Regions from separate parts of the Rahnella variigena genome, predicted to be linked through region 1. Evidence: predicted binding sites of a transcription regulator. Region 1 holds the regulator's gene; each other region holds the start of a gene.
What was found. The regulator PhoB, encoded in region 1, activates phosphate uptake and scavenging genes when phosphate is short. The targets are predictions, from matches to a motif close to CTGTCATAAAACTGNCNNAT.
Positions count from the first base shown of each region.

Region 1 (3,841 bases):
AAGAAAGGCTGAAAGCCTTTGCAGAACGCTCTGCTGAACGTATACGCGCGCTGCGGGAAAAAGAAAAAATCAGCCAGGGCGTGCTGGCCAGACTCATCAATATGTCGGCTAACAGCATTCAAAAATGGGAGCGTGACGAAACCAAACCCACCGGTGCGGCTCTGATCTTACTGATGCTGATCGAAGAAAAAGGTTTACAGATCATCTGCTAAAAGAAGCCACAGCGTGGGCTGTGGCTACTTTTTTATCCCTTCACATCGCTTTGGCTGGCCTGTTCCTGAGGAACAATCAGTTTCGGTGCCAGTGTAAATATAAAGCGGGTACCAACGCCGACTTCACTCATCACTTCAAGTTTGGCGTTGTGATGACTCAGGGCGTGTTTGACAATGGCCAGCCCCAGACCGCTGCCCCCCGTCTGGCGCGAACGCGCTTTATCAACCCGGTAGAAACGTTCAGTCAGACGCGGCAGGTGTTGCGGCGCAATGCCCGGCCCGTTATCACTGATCTGGAACTGCGCGCCATGCGGCGTTTGTTGCCAGCTGACTTCTATCCGCGTCCCCGCCGGGGTGTGGTTGACGGCGTTGTACACCAGATTCGACACCGCGCTGCGTAACTGATCTTCATTGCCAAAGACCTTCAGTTTCTCGTTTACACGGAACACCACTTCGTGACGGCCACCGCTTAAAGATTGCACTTCGCGCTCCAGCATGCCGAGCATCACCGGAATATCGACTTTCTCCTGCATATCGATATTTGCTGATGCTTCGATTTTTGACAGTGTCAGCAGTTGCTTGACCAGCCCGTCCATGCGCCGCGTCTGTTCCTGCATGGTGTCCAGCGCTTTGGTACGAAACGGCTCTTCCAGTTTGGCGTCTTCCATCATTTCCAGATATCCCTGCAATACAGTCAGCGGGGTTCTCAGTTCATGACTAACGTTAGCGAAGAAGTTACGACGCGCACCTTCGAGCTGACGCATCTGCGTAACATCACGCGCCACCATCAGCAGTTGCCCTTCGGAATAAGGCATCACGCGAAACTCGACGTAATGCTCGTTATTGAGTTGCAAATTCAGGGCACGGCTGAAATCACGGGTCTGGATCCAGGTACGAAACTCGGGATAACGCAGCAGGTTAAAGATGTGTTGTCCGTTATCCTCCGGCCAGCGGAAACCGAGCAAATCTTGCGCCAGTCCGTTACACCAGAAAATATTGCCCTCTTCCGTCGTCAATACCACCGCATCGGGTAATGATTCGGCACCGCTGCGGAAACGTTTGATGAGCTGACCTAATTCACGACGGCGACGGCGGTTACGCATCTGCATCTGGTTCAGCCCGTAAAACAGAGGCTCCCAGCTCCAGCGGCCATTCGGCGGGGTTATGCTGCGGTCAAGCCACAGCCAGTGAGAGAGTTTGAGCTGGTTGTAATAATTCCAGCCCAGCGCCGCCAGCAGCGACGCAAAGAGGAGCCAGCCGAAATGGCCGACGAAGATACCGAGGATTAACGCGGGCAGGCAAAAGAGAAAGAATTCACCGGCCAATCGTTTCCATGACAAACGTTCTAGCACACAGATTCTCCGCTGTGGGGACTCAATAACGCGTTGAAAAACGGTATCCGGTTCCACGAACAGTCTGGATCATTCTGTCATGTCCACTGGTTTCCAGCGCTTTACGTAAACGACGAATATGCACGTCTACCGTGCGATCTTCCACATAAACGTTAGTGCCCCAGACGTTATTGAGCAACTGTTCGCGGCTGTAAACACGTTCGGAGTGGGTCATAAAGAAGTGCAATAATTTAAATTCGGTCGGCCCCATATCGAGCGCCTGCTCGTTGGCCATCACACGGTGAGACGACGGATCCAGGCTTAAACCCTGCATGTCGATCACTTCTTCCACCGCCATTGGCGAGATGCGGCGCATCACGGCTTTAATACGTGCAACCAGTTCTTTTGGAGAAAACGGTTTGGTGATGTAATCATCGGCACCGACTTCCAGGCCGCGCACCCTGTCTTCTTCTTCACCGCGGGCGGTCAGCATCATCACCGGAATTTCGCGGGTCAGTGCTTCACGTTTGAGATGTTTGATAAACTGAATACCGGAACCGCCGGGTAACATCCAGTCGAGCAGGATAAGTTCAGGGTAAGGTTCTACCAGCTGGCCAACGGCTGAATCAAAATCTTCAGCTTCTACTGCCTGATAGCCATTCTGTTCCAGTACAAAACACACCATTTCACGGATTGGAGCTTCGTCTTCAACCACCAATATACGTCTTGCCATCGTAGGTCCTGCCAATAGGTTAGCGATCTTTTATTTGATTGCGGGCGCCATTATGCGTCAGTTTTGTGACAGATTTATGAATAGAAAGGATGGTTCATTACAGTCAAATATGACAGATACATTTCTTCTATTCAGCTGCCATCTCGCTGAAATTGGTCCGATTTATCGGGGACAGCGTCCCCCGCCGACGTTTATACTTTGCCCCATTGTCGTCATCCAGGATCCATACGGGAGTCTCATGCGCCTGATCCACACGTCAGACTGGCACCTCGGCCAGTACTTTTTCACCAAAAGCCGCGCCGCCGAACATCAGGCATTTTTGCGCTGGCTGACCGGTCAGGTGCAGCAACATCAGGTAGATGCCGTGATTGTGGCAGGCGATATATTCGATACCGGTTCGCCACCCAGCTATGCCCGCGAGCTTTACAATCGCTTCGTCGTCGAGTTGCAACAAACCGGCTGTCAGCTGGTGGTGCTGGCCGGAAATCACGATTCTGTCGCGACATTAAATGAATCACGTGAGCTGCTTTCCTGCCTGAATACGCGGGTGATTGCGACCGTCGGCGAAAACCTCTCTGAACAGATTTTAGTGCTCAACCAGCGTGACGGAAAACCGGGCGCGGTACTTTGCGCTATTCCGTTTTTACGTCCGCGGGATTTGCTCGCCAGTCAGGCGGGACAATCCGGCAGCGACAAACAGCTGGCATTACAGGAAGCCATCGCCACGCATTATGACGCGTTGTGGCAGGCCGCGCAGACCAAACGCGACGAACTCGGCGTTTCGCTACCGATCATTGCTACCGGCCATCTGACCACGGTTGGCGTCAGCACCTCCGATTCCGTGCGCGACATCTATATCGGCACACTCGATGCCTTCCCGGCGCAGGCGTTTCCGCCGGTCGATTACGTGGCACTTGGTCATATTCACCGCGCACAGTGCGTCGCCAAAACCGAACATATCCGTTACAGCGGTTCGCCGATTGCACTGAGTTTTGACGAACTGAGTAAAGCCAAAAGTGTGTACTTACTCGATTTCGACGGCGCGACGCTCAACGCCATCGACACGCTGGAAATTCCCGTTTTCCAGCCGATGCAGATAATCAAAGGCTCGCTGGCAGAAATCGAAAAACAACTGGCGCAGTTCGAAGGCGGCGATCCGGCCAAACCGGCCTGGCTGGATATTGAAGTCGCCACGCAAGATTATCTCAGTGATATTCAGCGCCGCATTCAGGCGCTGACGGAAGATCTGCCGGTAGAAGTGGTGCTTTTACGCCGCAGTAAAGAACAGCGTATCAACAGCATTGAGCAACAGGAGAAAGAGACACTCAGCGAACTGAGTGTCAGTGACGTCTTTGAAAGACGGCTGGCACTGGAACCGGATCCTGACGAACCGCGTCAGGCGCGGATGCGCACGCTGTTTGCGCAGGTTGTTGAACAGGTCACCAGCGGTCAGAATGCGGAGGACAGCGCACAATGAAAATTCTCAGCCTGCGTTTAAAAAACCTGAACTCGCTGGAAGGCGAATGGAAAATTGATTTCACGGCTGAGCCTTTTGCCAGCAACGG
Region 1 is NZ_NSDJ01000001.1:1,866,159-1,869,999, reverse strand. It holds gene CKQ54_RS08570 (helix-turn-helix domain-containing protein) at 1-212, shown strand, start outside; gene phoR (phosphate regulon sensor histidine kinase PhoR) at 245-1,564, opposite strand; gene phoB (phosphate response regulator transcription factor PhoB) at 1,587-2,276, opposite strand; gene sbcD (exonuclease subunit SbcD) at 2,515-3,753, shown strand; gene sbcC (exonuclease subunit SbcC) at 3,750-3,841, shown strand, end outside.

Region 2 (3,841 bases), 1.0 Mb from region 1:
AGGCACAGTGGAAAACCGGCGTATTGCTGTTGCTGGTCAACACCGCCTTTATGTATCTCTTTGTGTTCCGTTTCTGATAAGGGAAAAGATGACAACGCAACCGACGACGACCCTGACGCCTGAAATGGCGTCCCGTTTTGCCTCGCTGGCGCTCAACCATTTAACACGCGAGTATCCCAATAAACTGATGCACGCCATGAGCAGCGCGGCGGATGCGCAGACTCCGCGTCAGCTGCATCCGATATTTTACGGCAGCTACGACTGGCATTCCTGCGTTCATGGTTACTGGCTGTTATTGCGCTTACTGAATCGCTTTCCTGATCTGCCGGAAGCCGGAAAAATCATCAGCGTGGTGAACGAGCATTTCACCGCCGAAAACGTCGCGGGTGAGATGGCGTATCTGCAACAGCCGCAAAATAACGGGTTTGAGCGTCCTTACGGCTGGGCGTGGTTTCTGGCGCTCACTCAGCAGTTGCATGAAATGGTATTGCCGCAGGCCGCTGGATGGGCCAAAACGCTGGCGCCGATGAGTCGCTTCTTTGAGAAAAGCTTCACTGACTTTCTGCCAAAAGCCACGTATCCGCTGCGCGTTGGCAGTCACTTTAATACCGCCTTTGCTCTGGCATTGACGCTCGATTATGCGCGCAGCGTTAAACATTCTGTGCTGGCATCAACCATCGAAGAAACGGCACTGCGCTGGCATCTTGACGATGTGCATTGTCAGGCGTGGGAACCGGGCGGTGATGAATTCCTTTCCCCTTCACTGATGGAAGCCGAACTGATGCGCCGCGTGTTACCTCGCGACGCCTTTGTCACCTGGTTCGGGCGTTTCCTGCCGGAACTGGCACACAGCCAGCCCGCGACGTTGTTCACACCGGCGACCGTGACTGACCGCAATGATGGCAAAATCGGCCATCTCGACGGACTCAATCTCAGCCGGGCCTGGTGTCAGCGTTCGCTGGCGTCGGCGTTACCTGCGGGTGATCCGCGTGCGGCGCTCCTGCGCCAGACCGCCGAAGCGCATTTGCACAGCGCACTGGATCACCTCGACAGCACCTATATGGGGGAACACTGGCTGGCGACTTTCGCGCTGTTAGCCCTGGAAGCCTGACTGACCTTTCCTCCGTTCAGCGCACAATCCCGCGTGCTGAACGGAGGAAGAATTCATTGAAGTGGCACAGCAACGGATATTCAACACTCAGACGTCCGATCTCCAGTCTCACTTTTTCGACCGCCGCCTGCTGGTGATAAAGCAGGTCATACAGATAATGGATCACCTCGCGCACAGCGGGTTCCGCCTGCCTGAAGGCTCCGGCCTGTTCATTAATTCCTTGCGGCGATGCGCGGTTCCCACCCGCCTGAACATAAGGCGGCACATCCTGCACAACGCAGGATCCGGCCAGCAAGCGGGCTCCCGTGCCAATAATGCAAAACTGATGCACCGCGCACATGGCTTCAATGCAAGTGTCATCTCCCAGCACAACGTGTCCGGCCAGTCCGCTGTTCTCGCCCATAAACGTGGCATTCCCTACCAGACAGTCATGGCCGATATGCACACCGCGCTCGAAAGTATTGTCATCACCGATACGGGTCAATCCCCCGCCCTGTGCGGTTCCCCGGTGCAATGTCGCGTGACGGCCGATCCTGTTGCGATTGCCAATTTCGAGCCAGGCAGGTTCTCCTGCATATTTCAGATCCTGACTGATTTCGCCAATCGAAGATCCCATGCCGATCTGGTTATCTGACCCGATTTTCGTATTGCCGTTGATGACCGTATGCGAAGAAATAATGGTCCCTTCACCGATTTGCACACCGGCGGAAATAATACAAAAAGGCCCGATAACCACCCGCGGGCCGATAATGACATCCGATTCGATGATACTGCTGGCCGCGATGGTGGCCGAAGATGAAATCAACACAAACGTCCTTCTGACAGCCGGTAAGCCGCCAGTGGTGAATTAAACGTGTCAGGAGTAATCAGGGAAGGTCAAAATGAGCGGAAGAAACGCGCTCAGAAAGGCTTAAACGAAACGGTTTCTTATTGAACAGCGTCGCGCTATACCGCACAGGATAAGGGGTCTGGAGGAGAAAACTGGCTAACTATATTTTATTTATTTTCTGAACCTTTTCTAAAAACCCATCACGTTAAACATTTATGACACTCCCGTTAAGGCTTTCTTAAGCTTGAACTAATATGATTCCTGCCATTCATTTCTGCACGTTATGTTTGCCTCGCATTACGTTGGCTTTTTCACCCCTTTTGGGAGTTTGCATTGCGCTATTTATTGCCAAAAATCAGCTATTTCAAGCTGACCTTGCTCTTAACGCTGTACTTCACTTTTGTGGTCAACCTGCCGATTTTGCTGCACTTTTACCGCATTCTCCATGCGTTGCCGGCTTATAACCTGGCTTTTGCCCTGAGCATTCCTGTCGCCCTGTTTGCTGCGCTGAACTTTGTGTTCACCCCTTTTAGCTTCCGGCCGTTGCTTAAGCCCTTCTTCATCATTGTGCTGCCGCTCAGCGCCCTCGCCAGTTTTGCCATGATGACCTTTCAGGTCGTTTTCGACCGAAGCATGATTGAAAACATTATCGAGACACAATCAGCTGAGGCGACGTCGTATCTCAATCTGAAGGTGGTGCTGTGGTTTGTGTTTACCGGCATCCTGCCCGCTATTCTGTTATTCGTAACGCCGGTAAGCTATGAAAAGACCCGCCTGCGCCGTCTCGGTGTGCGTCTGATGTCGATGGTGATTTCACTGCTGGTAGTGGCGTCGATCGCCGGTGTTTTCTATAAAGATTATGCGTCTGTGGGGCGTAACAACCGCACGCTCAATCTGGAAATCGTCCCGACTAACTATCTGTACAGCGCTTTCCAGTACATGAATCACCGTTATTTCACGCCGAAAATACCGTTCCAGACGATTGGCAACGATGCAAAACTGGTACAACAGCCTGGTCAGAAACCGAATCTGGTCTTCCTGGTGGTAGGCGAAACTGCACGGGCGCAAAACCAGTCGTGGAACGGTTATGGCAAACCGACTAATCAATACACGCAGGCCATTGCGGATGTGGTGAATTTCAGCAAAATGACGTCATGCGGCACAGCGACAGCGATTTCCGTGCCGTGCATGTTCTCTAATATGAAACGCACCAGCTACGACGCTAACCGCGCCCGAAACAGCGAAGGCTTGCTGGATATCCTGCATAAAGCTGGCGTTTCCGTTTTCTGGAAAGATAACGACGAAGGCTGTAAAGGTGTCTGTGACCGCGTGCCAAACGTCATTATCCCCATTAAAAATGACGGCAAATATTGTGACGGCGACACCTGCTACGACATGGCGCTAATGCAAAATATCGATGAGGATATTAAAAACGACGGGAAAAACACCCTGATTGCCCTGCACCTGATTGGCAGTCACGGGCCGACGTATTCCAGACGTTATCCGCCGGAATTCCGTAAGTTCACGCCTGACTGTCCGCGCAGCGACATTGAAAACTGCACACAGGAACAGCTGGTGAATACCTACGATAACACCCTGCTCTACACCGATTATCTGGTGTCTCAGGTCATTGAAAAAGCAAAGCAGTATCAGGACAAATACAATGTGGCGGTGATTTACCTTTCTGATCACGGTGAATCGCTGGGCGAAAACGGTCTGTATCTGCATGGCACGCCATACAGCGTGGCACCTGCGCAGCAGACACATGTTCCGATGCTGTTCTGGCTTTCCGATAATTATGCGAAAGCGCAGGGAATCGACATGCAATGCCTGAAAGACAATGCGGCGGACAAAGATGTCTCACAGGACAATCTGTTCCACACCGTGCTCAGCGCGATGAA
Region 2 is NZ_NSDJ01000001.1:2,868,918-2,872,758, reverse strand. It holds gene CKQ54_RS13400 (DUF979 domain-containing protein) at 1-77, shown strand, start outside; gene CKQ54_RS13395 (DUF2891 domain-containing protein) at 89-1,111, shown strand; gene lpxA (acyl-ACP--UDP-N-acetylglucosamine O-acyltransferase) at 1,128-1,916, opposite strand; gene CKQ54_RS13385 (phosphoethanolamine transferase) at 2,274-3,841, shown strand, end outside.
Region 2: the regulator PhoB is predicted to act here: its motif matches at 2,143-2,162, upstream of CKQ54_RS13385 (phosphoethanolamine transferase).

Region 3 (3,841 bases), 1.9 Mb from region 1:
CGCCGAAATCCAGCGCCAGAATGGTTTGCGGATGCAGCGCCGTCGCCATATCGATGCTGGAATAATAGCGGTCGTCACATTTGAATCCGACGTATTTAGCGGTCAGATCTGCGCCGATGTGCTGTAAAAACGTTTTCAGCGGCACGCCTTTCCACTGACCAATTGCGCTCCAGCCTTCAATGCAAATCAGACGAGTGATCTGACTTTCCTGCGGCAGTCGCTGTAACTGTTCCAGCGTCCACGAGGCTTTCTTTTGCACCAGACCAGAGACTTCAAGCCGGTAATTGGGAATGTCGATTTCCGGCACGTTATATTCCGGATAATAAGCATTAAAGCGAAACGGCGTGGTGATCTGGTCAGCGCGATAGGTTTGCGCCAGTTTTTGCCCGCTGAACAGCCAGCCTTGCACGCGGTCATTCCAGCGTGACATCGCCCACAGCACTTTATCGACTTCGTCACCGTCCTGCAGATTACAGCCGGTGAGCATCGATACCGCGCCCAGCGTGAGACCTCCACGCAATAACATGCGGCGCTGAATGTTGACCAGTTGCTTGCGCTGATCGGGCTCAAGAATAATTTTTGGCCGGCGTGATTTATCACTCATCGGCGCTTTCCTCCGTACTTATTTTTTTGCCGCCGGTCAGCATCGCCACGAAGGTTTTTGGCACCAGCAGAACCATCAGTACGTGAATAATGACGAACAGCATCACGCCGCTCATCGCAAAAAAATGCACATAACGCGCGATATCAAAACCGCCAAACAACCACACCAGACCGCTGAACTGTACCGGTTTCCAGATGGACAAACCGGAAAGCAAAAGCAATAGGCCGAGCAACAGCACGCCGCTGTACATCAGTTTTTGCACGGCATTGTACTGCCCGAGTTTGTGGGGGAGTTTGAATGTCAGCGCACGAACGGTATCTCGGCAGACCGTTCGCGGTGAAAAGGGGAAAAAATCGCGGCGGAAATGGCCGCTCAACATGCCCCACAGCACATAGAAAAGGGCATTGGCCGCCAGCAGCCACATGACTGCCAGATGCCAGGCGATGTTGCCGCCCAGCCAGCCGCCGAGGGTCGTGCTCTGGGGAAAGGTAAACGAGAAAATCGGGTCGGCGTTATAAATCCCCCAGCCGCTCATTACCATGCCGATCATTGCCAGCAGATTAATCCAGTGACAAATGCGCACCGGCCAGGAATGCACCCTGCGTTTGCGAAGTGGAGAGGGCTGAGGTTTCACGGAAAAACTCCTGTTGTCCGGTAAGGCCGTCAGGCCGGATTACATTGGTGGCGTAACGCCGTCTTTACCCGCAGAAATACCGCGTGCAACCAGGGAACCTTTGTCATCTTTCATCGCGAACAGCACGACTTTGGTGCCCGGTTTCAGCAGGCTGCGGTCACCCGGTGCCAGCAGAACGACCGGTACATCGTCAGGAACGACAACGGTTTTCTCTGCATCATGGTATTTCACGGTCAGCGTGCGGCCATTGCTGTTAACCAGTTTGCCGACGGTGCCGTTGGTCATGGTATTGATTTTGCCGTCCGGCGATTCAAACGGATTGAAACCTTCGCCGCTGCCGCGCAGGCTCGGAGCAAATACGTGAACTTCCAGCGCTTTCAGTGTGCCGTTGGCCTGAGGTACTGCCGCCGTACCGATGAAGCTGTCGGCTTTGATATCGCTGATCTGGCCTTTGGTGACGGAGTTGATACGGGTTTTATCCGTCAGCTTAACGTCGAGCTTTTCGCCCTGACGGGTGGTGATTTGTACTGATGAGTCATTAACAGAATCAATGGTTCCGCGTGTTGGTTTGATCACGTTATCGGCGGCAAAAGCCGATGCCATTGTGCTGCTCATCAGCAGTGAACCCAGTAACAGACCCGCAAGACGTTTGGTGGTATTCATTATTAACTCTCCAGTTTCCGGCGTTATTTCATTTGGTTAGAAGAATCACTGACCCTGCCAGTGATGAATAGCTTCCTTAAGAGTGGACGATAAACCGGGATTGGCTGATGACAAATTGATGACAAAATTGTCATCAAAGGTGTCTGGCGAAACTGATAAACTTCCCCATGAATCATTCTTTGGGAGAATGGTATTGCGGCGCTGAGGGCCTGAATGCGGATACTGGTGATTGAAGACGATGTCAGTACGGGCGATTACCTGAAAAAAGGGCTGACCGAAGCCGGTTACAGCGTCGATCTGGCGCGTAACGGGGCCGATGGCCTGTTTCTGGCGCTGGAAGAGGGCTATGACACGGTGATCCTCGATGTCATGCTGCCCGGCCTCGACGGCTGGCAGGTGATGGAAGTTCTGCGCAAGAAAAGCGACGTGCCGGTGCTGTTTCTCACCGCACGTGATGAAGTGCAGGATCGCATCCACGGGCTGGAACTGGGCGCTGACGATTATCTGATCAAACCGTTTTCCTTTACCGAACTGGTATTGCGTATCCGCACGTTGCTGCGCCGTCCGGCAGCGCGAGAGCCGGATATTTACTCGGTCGCTGACCTGCATCTTGATGTGCTGCGCCGTCGCGTAACCCGTCAGGATCAGACCATCGCGCTGACCAATAAAGAATTCATGTTGTTGCAGCTGCTGATGCGTCGCGAAGGCGAAGTGCTGTCGCGCACCATGATCGCCTCGCAGGTATGGGATATGAATTTCGACAGTGACACCAATGTGGTGGATGTCGCCATTAAGCGTCTGCGCGCCAAAGTTGACCGCGCCTTTGAGCTGAAACTGATCCACACCGTGCGCGGCATCGGCTACGTCTGTGAAGTGCGCAATGACTGATTTAACTTCCGCTAAAAAGCCTGCACGGGCCATGTCGCTGACGCTGCGCGCCACATTACTTTTTGCGCTGCTGGCCTCGCTGGTGGTCAGTGCCGTGGGCTTTTATCTCTACTATTCGATGGACAAAGAACTGGTGCGCCGTGCGGATTATCAGGTCAGCGGGCGCGTGCAGTATTTTCGCCATCTGCTGGCGAATGAATTCCCGCTGTCACAGCTGAGCCGCAATCCCGGCCTGTTTGAAAATATGCTCGGCAATGAGCGCGATATTCTGACCTTCAGCCTTTCCGGCGAGCCGCCGTTAATCAACGTCAATCCTTCACATCTTGTTTTACCGCCGTTTGCCGCGGTACCCGAAGGCCAGCCGCTGACGCTGAAAACGGTTCACGGGCAAAAAGCGCCAGATGGCACGCCGGTGCGTTTTGCCCGTGCTGCGGTAAAAATTCAGGACGGGCGCACGGTTGAAATTACCGCAGGCCATTTCATGACCGAAGAATCGCGCCTGTTAGAAACCTTCCGCTGGGAAATTATCGGCGCAGTGTTGTTTTCGTATGTGCTGATTGCCGCACTGGGTTATCTGGTTATCCGCCGTGGTTTGAGGCCGCTGCGCAATATGGCGCGGGAAGCGACGCAAATCCATCCGGCCAGCTTATCGACGCGCCTGAGTACCGACAAAGCGCCGCAGGAATTACAGCAACTCATCCTTTCTTTCAACGATATGCTGGAAAGGCTGGCGGAAGGTTATCAGCGCCTGACGCAGTTTTCCGCTGATCTGGCCCATGAAATCCGCACGCCGGTGGGCGCGCTGATGGGGCATTGTCAGGTGGCGTTGTATCAGCCACGCACGGTTGAGGAATATGAAACGCTGCTGGCTAATAATATGGAAGAGCTGGAACGCATCTCGCGGATGGTCGAAAACATCCTGTTCCTGGCGCGTGCTTCGGATGCGCGGTCGGTTCTCACCATAACCAGCATTGATGTTTCATCAGAAATTACGCGTATCCAGGAATACTTTGAAGGGCTGGCAGAAGAGCGGGAAATGACGCTGCACGGCG
Region 3 is NZ_NSDJ01000001.1:3,810,581-3,814,421, reverse strand. It holds gene CKQ54_RS17565 (molybdopterin-dependent oxidoreductase) at 1-604, opposite strand, end outside; gene CKQ54_RS17560 (cytochrome b/b6 domain-containing protein) at 597-1,238, opposite strand; gene CKQ54_RS17555 (hypothetical protein) at 1,278-1,901, opposite strand; gene CKQ54_RS17550 (heavy metal response regulator transcription factor) at 2,115-2,789, shown strand; gene CKQ54_RS17545 (heavy metal sensor histidine kinase) at 2,782-3,841, shown strand, end outside.
Region 3: the regulator PhoB is predicted to act here: its motif matches at 2,007-2,026, upstream of CKQ54_RS17550 (heavy metal response regulator transcription factor).

Region 4 (3,841 bases), 1.0 Mb from region 1:
CGTGAATACCTGGTTGCAGGACTGGACACGGGTACATGCTGCGCGTTTCGGTGAAAGTCTCGGACAATATAGCGACAGCGCGCAGGAAGTGATTGGTTCGCTGGCGCAAAGGATCGGTCATCTCATGCCCGACACCGCGCAGGCCTTACTGATGGCGAAAGGTTTGTTCGGCGCCAAAGTGGCCGCGCAGTCTCTTACCCTGGCCTTTAACGATATTTTTCAGGTGATGGCCTGGATGTTCCTGGCGGCCCTGATCATGGTGCCGTTTTGCCGTAAATGAGCAGACGAATGTAAATAAATGTGGAGCCTGCGTCAAAAAATGCGTTTAGCTGAGGGAACTTTTCCAACAAGGTGAGAAAGCTTTGGCCTGTTTGAAATAAATCCTTATAATTAGCGGCCCTGAAATGCGATTCGTTACACATACTGAGTCCCTTTCAAGTGCTATGTGCAAGTACACTATCTTTCCGGCCGGTTTAGACTGCGTCGGGGGGGAATTAACATCCTGACAACAACTGCCAGTGTGGCATTAACGACCAACGAAAATATGAAAATGAGCATTCGCGCAATCCTTACCCTGGTTTTGGCAGTTGCTGCATATAGCCAGGCGTCTTTTGCTGTGGTCTACCCTCTTCCGGCCAATAACGGTCGTCTGGTCGGTGAAAACATCACAGTCACTGTTCCTCAGGGCAGCAGCCTGCCACTGGAACATTTCGCAGCGCAATACCAGATGGGTTTGAGCAACATGCTCGAAGCCAACCCTGGCGTTGACCCGTTCCTGCCAACTCCTGGCACCGTGCTGACCATTCCTCAGCAACTGATCCTGCCGGATACTCCGCACGATGGCATCGTGATCAACAGTGCTGAAATGCGTTTGTATTACTACCCTAAAGGCACCAACACCGTAGTAGTTCTGCCAATCGGTATCGGTGAGTTGGGCAAAGACACCCCGATGAACTGGGTAACGACCGTTCAGCGTAAAAAAGCCGGCCCGACCTGGACGCCAACCGCGAAAATGCATGAAGAATATGCTGCACGTGGCGAATTCCTGCCAGCCGTCTTCCCTGCTGGTCCGGACAACCCGATGGGCCTGTACGCGCTGTACGTGGGTCGTCTGTATGCCGTTCACGGCACCAACGCCAACTTCGGTATTGGTCTGCGCGTGAGCCACGGTTGTGTGCGTCTGCGTGATGCTGACATCAAATGGTTGTACGACAACGTGCCGCAAGGTACTCGCGTTCAGTTCATCAACGAACCGGTGAAAGCCACCATTGAGCCAGACGGCAAACGTTACATTGAGATCCACAACCCGCTGTCCTCTAACCAGGAAGAGTTTGATTCCCAGCAACCGCTGCCAATCACTCTGACCGGCAGCGCAAGCAGCGTTGCGATGGATCCTGCGGTTAACCAGACTGTGGTTCAGCGCGCGATCGAGATGCGTTCCGGTATGCCGGTTCAGGTCAACTGATAGCGTCTTTGATGTCTTTGTGAAAAAGCTCCGATCTTCGGGGCTTTTTTTTTGCATAGTGCCGATGCAAAGGGCGGCGGCTCAGTTGCACTGAAAAGCTGTGCCGAGAAAGTTTCGGTTTCTCAATTGCACTGAAAGCCGCAAAATCCCGCCGCTGCGCGGTTCCCTTCGTTCGGGTTACAACCCGCGCACAAAGACGCGCGGTTTTCCACCTCTCCTCCGGCGGAATTTTGGAACCGGCCTCAGACTTTTACTTCACAACCTCACTCACTTCATTCTTTAAAAAGCCGCGGGCGATTCAGAAAGTTTGCTGAACGGAGCGGCCTGGAGACCAGAGGCTCCAGGACCGAGTGAAGGAACCGCAAAGCGGCTAGCTTTCCAGCCTGTCACTGCGGCAGCTGAAACATAGCCAGCGAGCAGAGCGCGCAGTAAAAGAGCCCGGGATTCTTAAGGGTGGTGGCGATAAGCCACCCTTAAGGCCAGTTTGGGTGGCAACCCAAGGTATTGACCTTGAAGTTGAAGTTGAAGTTGAAGTTAACCCCCAGTCTCACCACCAACCCGGTGCCTGTCATTAAACCGTCACAACTCTCCCTTAACCTTCCGGTAACAAAAAATATCTATATGTGTTTTTTTATTTCCGACGGTTTATAAAAAGGAGTTTTGACAATGCAACAATCTGTATCTCTGATCGCCCGTGCAGTGACTGCCGCCCTGCTGCTTTCCGCCTCTGCCGCCTCCCTCGCCGCTGAAACTGACACGCTGACTGACCGCGCCGCGAAAGGCGTGCTGACAGAACCGGGTGGCGCACGCCGCCTGAGCGGTGATCAGACCGCCGCGCTGAAAGCATCGCTGTCCGACAAAACGGTGAAAAACGTCATTTTGCTGATTGGCGACGGCATGGGTGATTCTGAAATTACCTCTGCGCGTAACTATGCCGAAGGTGCAGGCGGCTATTTCAAAGGCATTGATGCCCTGCCGCTGACTGGCCAGTACACACATTATTCTCTGGACAAGAAAACGCAGAAACCGAGTTATGTGACTGACTCCGCCGCTTCCGCCACTGCCTGGACAACTGGCGTCAAAAGCTATAACGGTGCGATTGGCGTGGATGTAAACGGTAAGGATCACCAGACCATTCTCGAAATTGCCAAAGCGGCGGGTAAAGCCACCGGCAACGTTTCTACCGCTGAATTGCAGGATGCCACACCGGCAGCGCAAATCGCCCATGTCACCTCGCGCAAATGCTACGGCCCGGAAGAAACAGCAGAGAAATGCGCCAGCAACGCCCTGGAAAACGGCGGACGCGGTTCCATCACTGAACAATTGTTGCAGGCTCGTTCGGATGTCACGCTGGGCGGCGGCAGAAAGTCATTCAGTCAGCTGGCGAAAGCCGGTGAGTTCCAGGGGAAATCACTGAAAGACCAGGCGCTGGCGCAGGGTTATGTCTGGGTAGAGAACGCTGAACAGCTGAGCGCAATCACGCAGGCAGACCAGAAGAAACCGGTGCTGGGCCTGTTTTCCGAAGGCAACATGCCGGTTCGCTGGCAGGGGCCGAAAGCCACTTATCACGGTAATATAGATAAACCTGCCGTGACCTGTGAAGCCAATCCGCAACGCACCGCAGATATCCCGACGCTGGCGGCGATGACAGAAAAAGCCATCGACCTGCTGAAAACCAATCAGAACGGTTTCTTCCTGCAAGTTGAAGGCGCATCAATTGATAAGCAGGATCACGCCGCCAACCCATGCGGACAGTTTGGTGAAACGGTCGATCTGGATGAGGCCGTACAGAAAGCGCTGGAGTTCGCCCGTCAGGATGGCAACACGCTGGTTATCGTCACCGCCGACCACGCCCATTCCAGCCAAATAATCGAAACCGACGCCAAAGCACCGGGCCTGACGCAGACGCTGACCACCAAAGACGGCGCGCCGATGACCATCAGCTACGGCAACTCCGAAGATGATTCGCAGGGACATACCGGGACTCAACTGCGCATAGCCGCGTTCGGGCCGCATGCGGGGAATGTGGTCGGTCTGACAGATCAGACAGATTTGTTCTATACGATGCGGGATGCCATGGCGATCAAGTAATGTAGGATAGCCGCTGCATTTGGGCGGCTTTTCAAAAGCCTAAAATTCTAAAACCTTGGGTTGTTATCCAAACGGGCCTTAGGGTCAAGACCTTGGGTTGCCACCCAAACTGGCCTTAGGCTCAAGGTCGTGGGCTCGCCGCCCACACTGGCCCAAAGGTCAACACCTTGGGTTGCCACCCAAACGGGCCTCAAGAGGCGCCTATCGCCGCGCCTCTTAAGGATCTCCGGCTCTTTTACTGCGCGCTCCGCTCGCTGGCTATGTTTCAGGTATCGCACCGACAGG
Region 4 is NZ_NSDJ01000001.1:2,912,787-2,916,627, reverse strand. It holds gene CKQ54_RS13580 (DHA2 family efflux MFS transporter permease subunit) at 1-280, shown strand, start outside; gene CKQ54_RS13575 (L,D-transpeptidase family protein) at 545-1,465, shown strand; gene phoA (alkaline phosphatase) at 2,132-3,556, shown strand.
Region 4: the regulator PhoB is predicted to act here: its motif matches at 2,031-2,050, upstream of phoA (alkaline phosphatase).